Regions from separate parts of the Enterobacter sp. ECC-219 genome, predicted to be linked through region 1. Evidence: predicted binding sites of a transcription regulator. Region 1 holds the regulator's gene; the other holds the start of a gene.

Region 1 (7,391 bases):
TCTACCCAGCGGTCCTCTCGCGTGGCGGCATAGACCGGGTTGAGCGGATAGTAGATGCGGTTTTGCTTCTTGTTGGCCTCACCCACCACCAGTAACCGAACCTCTTCGTCCGTATTGTTGATAAAGGTGTGGCACACGCCCGTTCCGGCGGGAAAGCCCACGCTGTCACCGGGTTCAAGCTTCCACAAATAGCCATTAATCCAGGCTTCGGGATAGCCCTCAAGCACGTAGATAAACTCTTCTTCGTCACTTTCCGCATGGGGATAGGACGTCCGACGTCCTGGCGGTAAACGCTCATGATGGATGCCTATGCGCCTGAGGCCCAGGCTGCGAGCCAGCGGTGCACCGATGGAAAAAAGCTCGTTACTGTCGGGGTAGGTGGCGTCATCTGGTCCTTCTACCTCGCGCCAGTGCGTAATACAGTCTGGTTTTTTCATGGTTACATTCCCGGTTTGCGATGCGCCAGGTATAGCACAGCCTGGCGGATATCGGTGTTTTTGCCATAACATGGTAAAGTGAGGGTTTTACATCCCAGAACATCCGAGGTGCTAAATGGATAAGTCCACAAAAGAGCTGTTAGCGCAGGCCGAAAAGCTGTGCGCGCAACGCAATGTGCGCCTGACCCCTCAGCGCCTTGAAGTCTTGCGCCTGATGAGCCTGCAACAGGGGGCAATCAGCGCCTACGATCTGCTCGACCTGCTCCGTGAAAGCGAGCCGCAGGCTAAACCGCCCACGGTGTATCGCGCGCTGGATTTCCTGCTGGAACAAGGGTTTGTGCATAAAGTCGAATCCACAAACAGCTATGTGCTGTGCCATCTTTTCGATCAGCCAACCCACACATCGGCGATGTTTATTTGCGACCGTTGCGGCGTGGTAAAAGAAGAAGGCGCAGAGGGCGTAGAGGACATTATGCACACGCTGGCGGCAAGGATGGGTTTTGCCCTGCGTCATAACGTGATTGAAGCACACGGGTTGTGTTCAGCATGCGTAGAGGTGGAAGCCTGTCGGCATCAGGATGCATGTCAGCACGACCACTCAATTCTGGTGAAGAAAAAGCCGCGTTAACGGCAAAAGAAAAGGCGGCCTGAAGCCGCCTGTGTGGGTTATTCAGCGTTACCAACGATAGTCGTTACGGGTTTCCCAGTCTTTGACTTCGTTTTCCGCCTGATCTTTCGCGTAGCCGTAACGTTCCTGAATTTTACCGACAAGCTGATCGCGTTTACCTTCAATGACGGTCATATCGTCATCTGTCAGCTTACCCCACTGTTCTTTCGCTTTACCTTTGAACTGCTTCCAGTTGCCGCCGATTTCGTCTTTATTCATCATCGTGTCCTCTTAGTTAAGCGTCGGGTCGTAACGTCCGTTACGTTCTTTTCTGCTGGACGTGATAATTATTGTAGTTAAGGATTCGGCGGTTGGTTTCATATTCGGAATCTTTAACCGTCACGATATATCATGGCGGGAGGGAAGCCAGGTATTATTTTGCCAGTGACGGTGCCAGATAAAGGCAAGCGACAGGCCGCGCAGAGAGAGGAAGACCGCAAGCGCCAGCCACAAACCGTGATTACCCAGCCAGGGTAGCGTCAGCAGCGTCAGACCAAACCCCGCCGCCGCGACCGCCATACTGTTGCGCATTTCCGCCCCGCGCGTCGCGCCGATAAACATGCCGTCCAGCAGATAGCACCAGACACCTACTACCGGCAAAATAACCTGCCAGACGATGTAGCGGTCCGCCAGTTCGCGTAAAGCCGGTAACGAAGTGAGCAATGCAATAATGTCACGGCCAAAACAGGCGTAAATCAGTGCGAATGCCAGCGCGACCAGGCCCGACTGGCGGCAGGCCGCACGCCAGACATTCCGAAGCTGCCCACTTTCCCGCGCGCCGTACGCCTGCCCGGAATGCGCCTCAACGGCATAGGCGAAGCCGTCCAGCGCGTAGGCGGTGAACGTCAGCAATGTCATCAGGACTGCATTCACCGCAACGATTTCTGGCCCCAGTCGAGCCCCAAAGACCGTCAGAGCGCCGAAACAGATCTGAAGCAGCAGCGAACGCAGCATGATGTCACGGTTGAGCGCCAGCAGCCTGCGGATATTGCCGCGCCATGCTGTTTTGAGCAGCGCAAGGGAGATCCCGCGCATCGCCAGCACGCGCCAGACCATCCACAAGCCAATGAAAAAGGTCCCGTATTCTGCAATCGCCGTCGCCAGTGCCGCCCCGCGTACGTCCATATGCAGGCCCATCACCAGCCAGAGATCGAGCACAATGTTGAGAAGGTTTCCCGCGACCAGCAAAATCACTGGCGCACGGGCATATTGCACGCCCAGTAACCAACCCAGCAGAACCAGGTTTGCCAGCGAAGCGGGCGCGCTAAGCCAGCGAATTTCCAGGAAGCGACGCGCCTGCTCCAGTACCGCCTCGCTGCCGCCAACGACCTGGAGTGCAAGGTCGATCAGGGGCGTGCGTAGTAAAACAATCAACATTCCCGCCCCCAGCGCCAGGATCAGCGGCTGCACCAGCGCACGCGCCAGACGTAACGGGTCTTTCGCACCGTACGCCTGTGCCGTGAGCCCGGTAGTACTCATACGTAAAAAGAGCAGCAGCATAAACAGGAAGCTGGTTGCCGTCGCCCCAATCGCCACGCCGCCAAGATAAACAGGGGAATCGAGATGACCAATAACGGCCGTGTCGACCAGACCCAGCAAGGGCACGGTGATATTGGAGAAAATCATCGGCAGGGCAAGACGCCACAATGCCTTATCTGAAGCCGTCAGCAGTGACATGGGAAATACCGGGAATGGAAGACGAAGCAGGCTACAGCGAAAGCGTAGCCTGTCAGGAAGAGATTACAGCCATTCGCCGTTGCGAATCACGCCTACTGCCAGACCTTCAATAGAGAAGCTCTGTTCGCGGAGGTCGACCACAATCGGGGTGAACTCGTTGTTTTCAGGCAACAGCTGGACGGTGTTACCCTGTTTTTTCAGGCGCTTAACGGTCACTTCGTCATCAATGCGCGCAACCACCACCTGGCCGTTCCGCACATCCTGCGTTTTGTGAACGGCCAGCAGGTCGCCATCAAGAATGCCGATGTCTTTCATCGACATCCCGCTAACGCGCAGCAGGAAATCAGCGCTCGGCTTGAACATACCAGGATCGACCTGGTAGTGGCCTTCTATATGCTGTTGTGCCAGCAGCGGTTCACCTGCGGCAACGCGGCCTATCAGAGGAATGCCCGTCTCTTCTTCCACCAGCAGGCGGATACCGCGCGACGCGCCTGACACAATCTCAATTACACCCTTACGCGCCAGCGCTTTCAGGTGTTCCTCGGCAGCATTCGGAGAACGGAAGCCCAGACGCTGCGCGATTTCCGCACGCGTGGGTGGCATACCCGTCTGGCCGATATGATCCCGAATGAGATCAAACACCTCTTGCTGCCTGGTCGTTAATGCTTTCATTCCGCCCCCTGGGTGTATATACAGTTATGCTGTGAGTATATACAGTCAAAGGCGATTTTGGAACCAAAAACTGCACAAAAAACCAGGGACTTAATTATTCCTCGAGGCTCATCGGAAATGTGACCAAAGCAGCGTGACCCAGGTAATGGCTGCAGTGATAATTGCCAGCAGCACAGCGGCAGAGCCCATATCTTTCGCCCGGCCAGAAAGCTCGTGGAAATCTGAGCCGATCCGGTCAACAACGGCCTCAATAGCGCTATTGAGAATTTCCACTATCATCACCAGAAGTACGGAACCGATGAGAAGCACGCGGGTAATAGCATCTACATCAAGGAAACAGGCGATGATAACCGCGACGATAGCGGCGACACCTTCCTGGCGAAAAGCAGCTTCATTAACCCACGCGGCACGGAAACCTTTCCATGAATAGCCAGCGGCTTTGATGATACGCGTTAACCCAGTGGTATTATTGGCCATTAAAAGAACCTTTTTTAAAAAAGAGCGTCAGTAACAGGAGCAGCAGCGCGTTTCGCTGCCGCCTGAAGTATGACGGGTAACAACAGAAATTTTGCGCGCTTTCTGTTATCCTTGCGCCGCAATTGCATTATTAACCAGAGGCTTTACATCGTTTATGTCCGGCTGGCCACGAATTTACTACAAATTACTTAATTTACCATTAAGCATCCTGGTAAAAAGCAAGTCTATCCCAGCAGAACCCGCGCTGGAACTGGGGCTCGATACGTCGCGCCCTATTATGTACGTTTTGCCTTATAACTCGAAGGCAGACCTGCTGACGCTTCGCGCCCAGTGTCTGGCGCATGATTTACCCGACCCGCTTGAACCGCTGGAAGTTGACGGCACTTTGCTGCCGCGCTACGTGTTCATCCACGGCGGGCCGCGCGTGTTTACCTATTACACGCCGAAAGAAGAGTCCATCAAGCTGTTCCACGACTATCTCGACCTGCACCGCAGCAATCCTGACCTGGATGTGCAGATGGTGCCGGTATCGGTAATGTTTGGTCGCCGCCCGGGCCGCGAAAAAGGTGAAGAGAACCCACCGCTGCGCATGCTTAACGGCATTCAGAAGTTCTTCGCGGTCTCCTGGCTGGGACGCGACAGCTTTGTGCGATTCTCCCCTTCCGTCTCCCTTCGCCGGATGGCGGACGAGCACGGCACTGACAAGATCATCGCGCAAAAACTGGCGCGCGTGGCGCGTATGCACTTCGCCCGTCAGCGCCTGGCTGCTGTAGGGCCGCGCCTCCCGGCGCGTCAGGACCTGTTCAACAAGCTGCTGGCCTCTAAAGCGATTGCCCGCGCCGTTGAAGACGAAGCGCGCAGCAAGAAAATTTCGCATGAGAAAGCCCAGCAGAACGCCATTGCGCTGATGGAGGAGATCGCAGCGAACTTCTCTTACGAGATGATTCGCCTGTCCGATCGTATTCTCGGCTTTACCTGGAACCGCCTGTATCAGGGCATCAACGTTCATAACGCCGAACGTGTGCGGCAGTTGGCGCACGATGGCCATGAGATTGTCTATGTCCCCTGCCACCGCAGCCACATGGACTATCTGCTTCTCTCCTACGTGCTCTATCACCAGGGGCTGGTACCGCCGCACATTGCCGCTGGTATTAACCTGAACTTCTGGCCAGCAGGCCCGATTTTCCGCCGTCTGGGTGCGTTCTTTATTCGTCGTACCTTCAAGGGCAACAAGCTCTACTCCACCGTGTTCCGCGAGTATCTCGGCGAGCTGTTCAGCCGCGGCTATTCAGTGGAGTACTTCGTGGAGGGCGGTCGTTCCCGTACCGGTCGCCTGCTCGATCCGAAGACCGGCACGCTCTCGATGACCATTCAGGCGATGCTGCGCGGAGGAACCCGTCCGATCACGCTGGTGCCAATTTACATTGGCTATGAGCACGTGATGGAAGTGGGCACGTACGCCAAAGAGCTGCGTGGTGCGACCAAAGAGAAAGAGAGCCTGCCGCAGATGCTGCGCGGCCTGAGCAAGTTACGCAATCTGGGTCAGGGCTACGTAAACTTTGGCGAACCGATGCCGCTGATGACGTATCTGAACCATCATGTTCCGGAGTGGCGCGAGTCTATCGATCCTATTGAAGCGGTTCGTCCGGCCTGGCTGACGCCAACGGTGAACGGTATCGCGTCCGAGCTGATGGTGCGGATTAACAACGCCGGTGCAGCCAATGCCATGAACCTGTGCTGTACGGCGCTGCTGGCTTCCCGTCAGCGCTCCCTGACTCGTGAACAGCTCACAGAGCAGCTGGACTGCTACCTGGACATGATGCGCAACGTGCCGTACTCGGCTGATTCGACGGCCCCTTCTGCTACCGCCAGCGAGCTTATCGATCACGCGCTGCAGATGAACAAGTTTGAAGTCGAGAAAGACACCATCGGCGATATCATCATTCTGCCGCGCGAGCAGGCGGTACTGATGACGTACTACCGCAACAACATCGCTCATATGCTGATGCTGCCGTCGCTCATGGCGGCCATTATCACCCAGCATCGCCGCATCTCACGCCAGGAGCTGTTGCGCCACGTTGAGACGCTCTACCCGATGCTGAAAGCGGAGCTGTTCCTGCGCTGGAGCAAGGAAGAACTGGCCGTTGAGCTGGATAAACTGACGGAAGAGCTGCGCCGTCAGGGGCTGATTACCGTTGCAAACGACGAACTGCACATCAATCCGTCACGCTCCCGTACCCTGCAACTGCTGGCGGCCGGTGCGCGTGAAACGCTCCAGCGCTACGCCATTACGTTCTGGCTGCTGAGCGCGAACCCGTCGATCAACCGTGGCACGCTGGAGAAAGAGAGCCGGACACTGGCACAGCGCCTGTCCGTTCTGCACGGCATTAACGCCCCTGAATTCTTCGACAAAGCGGTCTTTAGCTCCCTGGTGCTGACGCTGCGTGACGAAGGCTTCATCAGCGATACGGGCGATGCCGAGCCGGAAGAGACGCTGAAGGTTTACCAGATGCTGGCTGAGCTGATTACCTCGGACGTGCGCCTGACGATTGAGAGCGCCACGCAGGGCGAGTGATGTTAAAAAGCCGGGTAGTGGTTTCACCTGACCCGGCCTGGCGTTCTGCATAATAAAAGGCCCGGTAAGCGTTAACGCTACCGGGCCTTATTTTTGCTTGTTAAATCACCGCATTCAGCTTAGCAGCGTGAAGGCAATCATCCCGACAATCGCACCCGTCGTGCCGAGAATGGTTTCCATCAGCGTCCAGGTTTTCAGGGTTTGCGCTTCGGTCGCGCCGGTAAACTTACCGAACAGCCAGAAGCCCGCGTCGTTAACGTGCGAGACCACAATCGAACCACCCGCGATACAGATAGACAGCGCAGCCATCTGCGCACCCGAGTAGTTGAGCTGTTCAATTACCGGCATCACCAGACCTACGGCGGTTAAGCACGCCACGGTTGCAGAACCCTGAATGATACGCACCGCCGCAGCCAGCACGAAGCAGGTTACCGCAATCGGCAGCCCCATCCCGGTCAGCGCTTCTCCCAGAGCCGGACCCACGCCGGAATCGACCAGCACCTGCTTGAACACGCCGCCCGCACCGATCACCAGCAGGATGATACCCGCAGGCTGCAGCGCCGCACCGCAGATCTCCATCACGCGGTCTTTTGGCATCCCCTGGCGCATCGCCAGGCCGTAAATCGCCACCAGACAGGCCACCAGGATCGCCGTGAACGGGTGACCGATGAACTCAAACCATTCGTAGGCGCTGGAGCCCACCGGCACAAAGCGTGCGGCGATGGTTTTCAGACCCACGAGAACCAGCGGGAGCAGGATCAGCGACAGGCTGAAGCCGAAGGACGGCATTTTGCCCTCGCCCAGGTGCGGCTCGGTGATGTCATCAGGAATGTGTAGCTCAACGTAGCGGCTGATGAAGTTACCCCACAGCGGGCCGGCAATAATC
Region 2 (7,391 bases), 560 kb from region 1:
ATTGGTCAGATCGCATTATACGTATGCGACCCGTCGATGGCGACGCAAACTCAGCGCGTTTTTCTCCATCCTGCAAGCCAGACAACAACCCCGCCAGCCATCAACCAGGCGGGCATCATCTGCCAGTCAGGACGGTTGATCAGCAGCAGCGTACCGCTCAGCAGCAGCGTTGCGCCAATCCCAAAAAGATAGCGTGACTGTCCCTGGCGCACACGGCTGGACTGAAGCTCGCGGGCGATTTTATCCATGCTGTGCTGAAGATTCTTGCTCTGACGCAAACTGTCGTAAACCAGCTCAGGAATTTCAGGCATTTTTTCTATCCAGAACGGGCCTTTCTCTTTAAGAGACCGAACCAGCGCCGGAAGGCCAACCTGATCCTTAATCCAGGATTCCAGGAAAGGTTTAGCCGTCTTCCACAAGTCTAACTGAGGATAGAGTTGTCGACCTACACCTTCAACGTAAAGTAATGTTTTCTGAAGTAAAACTAACTGCGGCTGAACTTCCATATTAAAGCGGCGAGCCGTATTGAACAGGTTTAACAATACGTGGCCAAAGGAGATTTCTGCCAGCGGTTTTTCAAAGATTGGTTCGCAAACGGTCCGGATCGCAAACTCGAACTCTTCGACGTTGGTGTCCGGCGGAACCCAGCCGGAATCAACGTGCAGCTCAGCCACTTTTCGGTAGTCGCGGTTGAAGAACGCGATGAAGTTTTCAGCCAGATAACGTTTATCTTCTTTGTTAAGCGAGCCCACAATCCCACAGTCGATACCGATGTACTTCGGATCCTCAGGATGCTCGTAGCTCACGAAGATATTACCCGGGTGCATGTCCGCGTGGAAAAAGCTGTCGCGGAAGACCTGGGTAAAGAAGACCTGAACGCCACGTTCGGCCAGCAGCTTCATGTTCGTTCCCTGCTTCTCCAGGGCCACCACGTCCGAAACCGGAATACCGTAGATGCGCTCCATGACCATCATGTTCTGGCTGCAGTAGTCGGAATAGACTTCAGGCACATAGAGCATCGGGCTGTTTTCAAAGTTCCGACGCAGCTGAATAGCGTTTGCCGATTCGCGCAGCAGATTAAGCTCATCAATCAGCGTTTTTTCATACTCCCGCACCACTTCCATCGGGCGCAGTCGGCGACCATCAGGTAACAAACGCGGTACCCAACGCGCCAGACGATAAATCAGCTTCATGTCGGCTTTGATGATCGGCAGGATATCCGGGCGGATCACCTTGATCACCACCTCTTTACCGTTCTCTTTCAGACGCGCAGTGTGCACCTGAGCGATAGAAGCCGACGCCAGCGGTTCTATTTCGAAATCGTCAAACCAGGCTTCAACGGGAAGATTTCCCATCGCCTCTTCGATCTGTTTCTTCGCTCTCACCCCATCAAACGGGGCGACACGGTCCTGAAGCATCGCCAGTTCATCGGCAATGTGCGGCGGGAAGAGATCGCGGCGGGTTGAGAGCATCTGCCCGAACTTAATCCATACCGGGCCGAGCTCCTGCAGCGCCAGACGCAGGCGTTCACCCAGCGGCTGACCTTTATGGCGATTTGGCATCCAGAACAGCGTCCGCCGCCAGATTCTGAGCGGCAGCGTGATACGCATTTTGGGGATAAGCTCGTCGAGCCCGTAACTCAAAAAGGTGTGGATGATAAAATAGAGGCGCCGAATTTCACCAGGCGTCATTTGCCCTCCAGTTTTTCCAGCCGTTTGGTTAACGCATCAACCGCGCGTTCAACAGCAGCAGTCTCTTCCGCAAACCACGCCACTTCCAGCGGTCCAGGGGCCATGCGCCACTCTTCCGTCAGTACTTCCGCGGCATAGCGCTGTTGACGTTGCAGATTTTTGCGCAGGAACGCCGTGCCGCCATGAATAACTTTCCCGATCCCTTCAGCGGCGATGTCGCCAATAAAAGGCGCCAGCAGCTCTGCCGGGTCGAATTCAGCCAGATCGCTGAGCGCAACAAAGTTCTGCACGACCTGGATGTCACCTTCTACTTCCAGCTCACCGCTGCGGATAAGCGCCGTTAATTGCTGGCGATCGCGCAACTTTGGCAGCACGCTCATATGGGTAATGACCGAGCAATCAGCCTCGCCTTCCCACTCACCCAGAACGTCAAGCTGGCGTTCGCTGAAGACCAGCACGAGCGGCGTCGAGAACTCTTTTAATACAATGCGCAGTACCTTCCCGTTTAGCCGCTGACGTGCGGCTTTCAGCGCCGGAGCGCGATACAGGAAGGCATTCAGCACATTCTCGATGCCTGCGGTGACTAAGGGTTTAAAGGGCACGGGACACCTCCACTCAGAATTTGTAACCGCGATGCAGCGCGACGACACCCGCCGTCATGTTGAAGTATTCAACGTTCTCAAATTCCGCATCCTGCATCATGGCTTTTAAGGTGTCCTGATCCGGGTGCATGCGAATTGATTCCGCCAGATAGCGATAGCTTTCCGCGTCGTTTGCCACCAGCTCGCCAATACGCGGCAGCACGTGGAAGGAATAGGCGTCGTAGGCTTTGCTCAGCGGGTCGATAATCGGTTTAGAGAACTCGAGCACCAGCAGGCGTCCACCCGGCTTCAGCACGCGGTACATGGAGCGCAGCGCTTTTTCTTTATCGGTGACGTTACGCAGACCGAAGGAAATAGTGATGCAGTCAAAGGTATTGTCCGGGAACGGCAGCGCTTCGGCGTTGGCCTGCACGTACTCCACGTTACCCACCACGCCGATGTTACGCAGCTTTTCGCGTCCCATTTTAAGCATGGAGTCATTAATATCAGCCAGTACAACGCGACCGGTTTCGCCCACCAGACGGGAGAATTTCGCCGTCAGATCGCCCGTACCGCCAGCCAGATCGAGAACCGTTTGTCCACGACGCACACCGCTGCAGTCAATGGTGAAGCGCTTCCACAAGCGATGAATGCCGAACGACATCAAGTCATTCATCACATCGTACTTCGCCGCCACGGAATGAAATACGTGGGCCACCATGTCAGCTTTCTGCGCTTTGGCTACAGTCTGAAAGCCAAAGTGCGTCGTGTCTTGTGAATCGTCAACCATCTCAGAGCCTGCTAATCAGTCAAATGTTCGTGAAGTGTAACAGATTGGGCGCAATTGCCCTACGATTCAACCACCGCGAAAGAAACGCGCCGGCTGTTCATCTGGCGATAAACCCGCCGCTAAATCGTTGTCCTGGTTGAGGGTATTTTGTTCATCCCTGCCCTCACGCAGACGGAACTCTTCGTCCTGCGCTGTCGCCTGTTCGACCAATTCCGGATTAATCTCGCGTTTAACCTCCACCCCCAGGCTGCGGAATGCTTCAGCCTGCGCAAGCAGGTTGCCACGCCCCGAGGAGAGCTTTTTCATCGCCTGGCGGTAGTTATCCTGCGCACGGTCCAGGCTTTGTCCGACGGAAGACATATCGTCCACGAACAGACGCATTTTGTCGTACAGCTTGCTGGCGCGATCGGCAATCTGCTGGGCATTGCGGCTCTGATGCTCATAGCGCCACAGGTTGGCAATGGTCCGCAAGGCCACTAACAGCGTGGTGGGGCTGACCAGCATAATGTTATTTTTCAGCGCTTCGGTGATAAGCTCAGGCTGTCTGTCGAGCGCCAGCAAAAACGCGGGTTCGACCGGGATAAACATCAGCACGTAGTCCAGCGAGCGCAGCCCCGACAGCTGCTGATAATCCTTTCTGCCCAGCAGGCGAATATGGTTACGCACGGAAGCAATGTGCTCCTGCAGCGCCGATTCGCGTGTGTAGTCATCTTCGGCATTGAAGTAACGCTCATAAGCCACCAGCGTCATTTTGGCGTCAATGACCACATCTTTGCCCTGTGGCAGCCGCACAATCACATCCGGCTGCATGCGCGAGCGGGCGTCGTTTTCGATACTTACCTGCGTTTCGTATTCATATCCTTCCCGCAGGCCGGAGGCTTCCAGCACGCGGGTAAGTACCACTTCCCCCCAGTTACCCTGAGTTTTGTTATCGCCTTTCAGCGCCCGCGTCAGGTTGACCGCCTCCTGTGCCATCTGCGCATTCAGCTGCTGAAGATTGCGAATCTCATGGGCCAGCGTGTGGCGCTCGCGGGCTTCCTGACCAAAGCTGTCCTGCACCTGACGGCGAAAGCCGTCCAGCTGTTCGCGCAGCGGCGTCAGGAGGCTGTTCAGGCTCTGGCGATTCTGTTCGTCAACGCGGCGGTTGCTGTGCTCGAAAATGCGGTTAGCGAGGTTCTCAAACTGCTCGCTGAGGCGCTGCTCACTGTTGATCATCTGGCGGATTTTGTCTTCGGCGTGCAACTGAGTGGACTCAAGGCGGGTAGTCACTTCGCGAAGATCGGCCTCCAGCGAGGTGTTGATATCACGCAGGTTACGCAGTTCGTTATTGAGCAGCTCGCACTCGTCGCGCCAGTGGTCGCTCAGCGCAACCTGTTGTTTTGCCGCGCTAAGCTCGGCGACGATCTCTTCCCGCTCAGCCAACTGCTCGGCTTTCTGCTGCGCATGCTGGTAACTGGAAATCAGCCAGCCTATCCCTACGCCCGCCAGCGCAATCACCGCATAAATCAGGATTGAGATATCCACAATGCCCCCTGCATCAACGTATTACCCGCACAAAATAAGATTGTGCTGTATAAACGTCCAGTTTGAAAGGGTTTTCCTGCGAGGCGCTACGCAAAAAATAAAGGCCGAACTCGTCGGCCTTTTATCTCAGAGAGGAGAACTAGATCAGGCGGCGAGCCGCTTCAACCACGATTTTCACCGCATGACTTTCGGTCTGCTTCATGGTTTCGGCGTTCGGGATCTCCTGCTGGGTACGGTTGACGATAACGCCCGCCACCATACCGGCACGCAGACCCTGGCTTGCGCACATGGTCAGCAGCGTTGCGGATTCCATTTCGTAGTTCATCACGCCCATAGACTGCCACTCTTCCATTGAGCCTTTGAAGCGGCTTACAACGCGGCCAGAGAAGGTGTCGTAACGCTCCTGGCCCGGGTAGAAGGTATCGGAAGAGGCGGTTACACCCACGTGAGTGGTTGCGCCCACGGATTTCGCCGCTTCAACCAGCGCGGTGGTGCACTCGAAATCAGCCACTGCCGGGAATTCCATCGGCGCAAAGTGCAGGCTTGCGCCGTCCAGACGCACGGACGCGGTCGTCACCAGCACGTCGCCGACGTTGATGTGCGGCTGAATAGCGCCGGTGGTACCGATACGCAGGAAAGTACGAATGCCCAGTTGCGCCAGCTCTTCAACCGCAATCGAGGTAGACGGGCCACCGATACCGGTAGAGCACACAATCACCGCTTTGCCATCCAGCTCTGCGCGCCAGGTGGTGAATTCACGATGGGCAGCCAGTTTGACCGGCTTATCCATCAGCGCGGCGATCTTTTCCACACGCTCCGGATCGCCAGGGACGATAGCGAGCGTAGCCCCTTGTAAATCGTTTTTAGTGAGGCCGAGATGAAAAACATCAGACTTAGACATAGGTGACTCCTCTGTGGGTCGGTTAGTCAGAAGAAGTAAAACGGTACTTTACAGAAGCAGTAAGCATATTTTCGTGACGCACCTCACCATGAATGAAAATGATTACATTGAATTTCCATAAAAAAGTGATTTGCATCACATTAACAAGTTATATCGCCAGGTGCTGCACAAAAGATAGACCGTTTAAGGCACTGTGAGTTGTTAACCTGGTGTCTATATTTACCTTTGCGCTAACTCATTGGTACGGAGAATGCCATGACTGAAAAAACCGGTTTTGCACCTGCTGCGGCCCCACATGCTTCAACCATCGTGTCGACGCCAGAAGCGGCAATTACCGCGGGTGAGACCTCCATTCCCTCGCAGGGGGAGAATATGCCTGCTTATCACGCACGGCCAAAATCGGCAGACGGCCCGCTGCCCATCGTGATTGTGATTCAGGAGATATTTGGTGTTCACGAACACATTCGCGACCTCTGCCGCCGGCTGGCGCTGGAAGGGTATCTGGCCGTTGCGCCAGAGCTCTACTTCCGTCAGGGCGATCCGAACGACTACAGCGATATTCCAACATTGCTCAGCAACCTGGTCAGCAAAGTCCCGGACGCGCAGGTGCTGGCCGATCTCGATCACGTCGCCAGCTGGGGGGCGCGCAACGGCGGCGATCCGCATCGTCTGCTGGTCACCGGTTTCTGCTGGGGCGGACGCATTAGCTGGCTGTATGCCGCGCATAACCCGCAGCTCAAAGCCGCTGTCGCCTGGTACGGCAAACTGGTGGGTGAAAAAACGCTGAATTCACCGAAACATCCCGTGGATATCGCCACCGAGTTAAATGCCCCCGTGTTAGGGCTTTACGGTGGACAGGACACCGGTATTTCGCTGGATTCGGTAGAGACCATGCGCCATGCGCTCCGTGCGGCCAATGCGAAGGCGGAGATCGTGGTGTATCCGGATGCCGGGCATGCGTTTAACGCGGATTATCGTCCGAGCTATCACGCTGAATCGGCTAAAGATGGCTGGCAGCGGATGCTGGCGTGGTTTAGCCAGTACGGCGGTAAGAAGGCGTAATAACAAAAAAGCCCGGTGGCGGCTACGCCTTACCGGGCAATCCAGCACCTACGCCTGACGCAAATTCTGCGCCGCCTTCACCATGTTGGCGAGCGCCGCGCGCGTCTCTGGCCAGCCGCGAGTTTTCAGTCCGCAGTCCGGGTTCACCCACAGGCGCTCTGCAGGGATGCGCTGGGCCGCTTTTTTCAGCAGGGCTTCAATCCACTCCACGCTCGGGACGTTCGGAGAATGAATGTCGTACACGCCCGGCCCGATTTCATTCGGATAGTCGAACTCTTCAAACGACTCCAGCAGCTCCATGTCTGAACGCGAGGTCTCGATGGTGATCACGTCAGCGTCCAGCGCGGCAATCGAATCCATGATGTCGTTAAATTCGCAGTAACACATGTGGGTGTGGATCTGGGTGTCGTCCTTAGCCACCGCAGCGTTGATGCGGAACGCTTCCACGCCCCACTGCAGGTAAGCATCCCAGTCGCTGCGGCGCAGCGGTAAACCCTCGCGCAGCGCCGGTTCGTCAATCTGGATGATGCCAATCCCCGCCGCTTCCAGATCCGCCACTTCATCACGCAGCGCCAGCGCAATCTGTTTGGCAATGGTTTCACGGGTCACGTCTTCACGCGGGAACGACCAGCAGAGAATGGTAACCGGGCCGGTGAGCATGCCTTTCACCGGCTTGTCGGTCAGGGACTGCGCGTACTTCGCCCACTCAACCGTGATCGGTTCCGGACGGCTGACGTCACCGATGACCACCGGCGGCTTCACGCAGCGGGAGCCGTAGCTCTGCACCCAGCCGTTTTGGGTAAAGACGAAGCCGTCCAGGTGTTCACCGAAGTATTCCACCA

What was found. The regulator LexA, encoded in region 1, represses DNA repair genes until DNA is damaged. The targets are predictions, from matches to a motif close to TNCTGTATGTACATACAGNA.
Region 2: the regulator LexA is predicted to act here: its motif matches at 4,630-4,649, upstream of rmuC (DNA recombination protein RmuC).

Annotation. Positions count from the first base shown of each region.
Region 1 covers NZ_CP143680.1:976,202-983,592, reverse strand. The annotation lists gene V1603_RS04550 (cupin domain-containing protein) at 1-437, opposite strand, end outside; gene zur (zinc uptake transcriptional repressor Zur) at 553-1,065, shown strand; gene V1603_RS04540 (CsbD family protein) at 1,114-1,323, opposite strand; gene dinF (MATE family efflux transporter DinF) at 1,444-2,781, opposite strand; gene lexA (transcriptional repressor LexA) at 2,845-3,453, opposite strand; gene V1603_RS04525 (diacylglycerol kinase) at 3,562-3,930, opposite strand; gene plsB (glycerol-3-phosphate 1-O-acyltransferase PlsB) at 4,085-6,505, shown strand; gene gntU (gluconate transporter) at 6,620-7,391, opposite strand, start outside.
Region 2 covers NZ_CP143680.1:414,241-421,631, forward strand. The annotation lists gene ubiB (ubiquinone biosynthesis regulatory protein kinase UbiB) at 51-1,691, opposite strand; gene ubiJ (ubiquinone biosynthesis protein UbiJ) at 1,688-2,293, opposite strand; gene ubiE (bifunctional demethylmenaquinone methyltransferase/2-methoxy-6-polyprenyl-1,4-benzoquinol methylase UbiE) at 2,307-3,062, opposite strand; gene rmuC (DNA recombination protein RmuC) at 3,129-4,586, opposite strand; gene udp (uridine phosphorylase) at 4,726-5,487, opposite strand; gene V1603_RS01995 (dienelactone hydrolase family protein) at 5,743-6,549, shown strand; gene metE (5-methyltetrahydropteroyltriglutamate--homocysteine S-methyltransferase) at 6,598-7,391, opposite strand, start outside.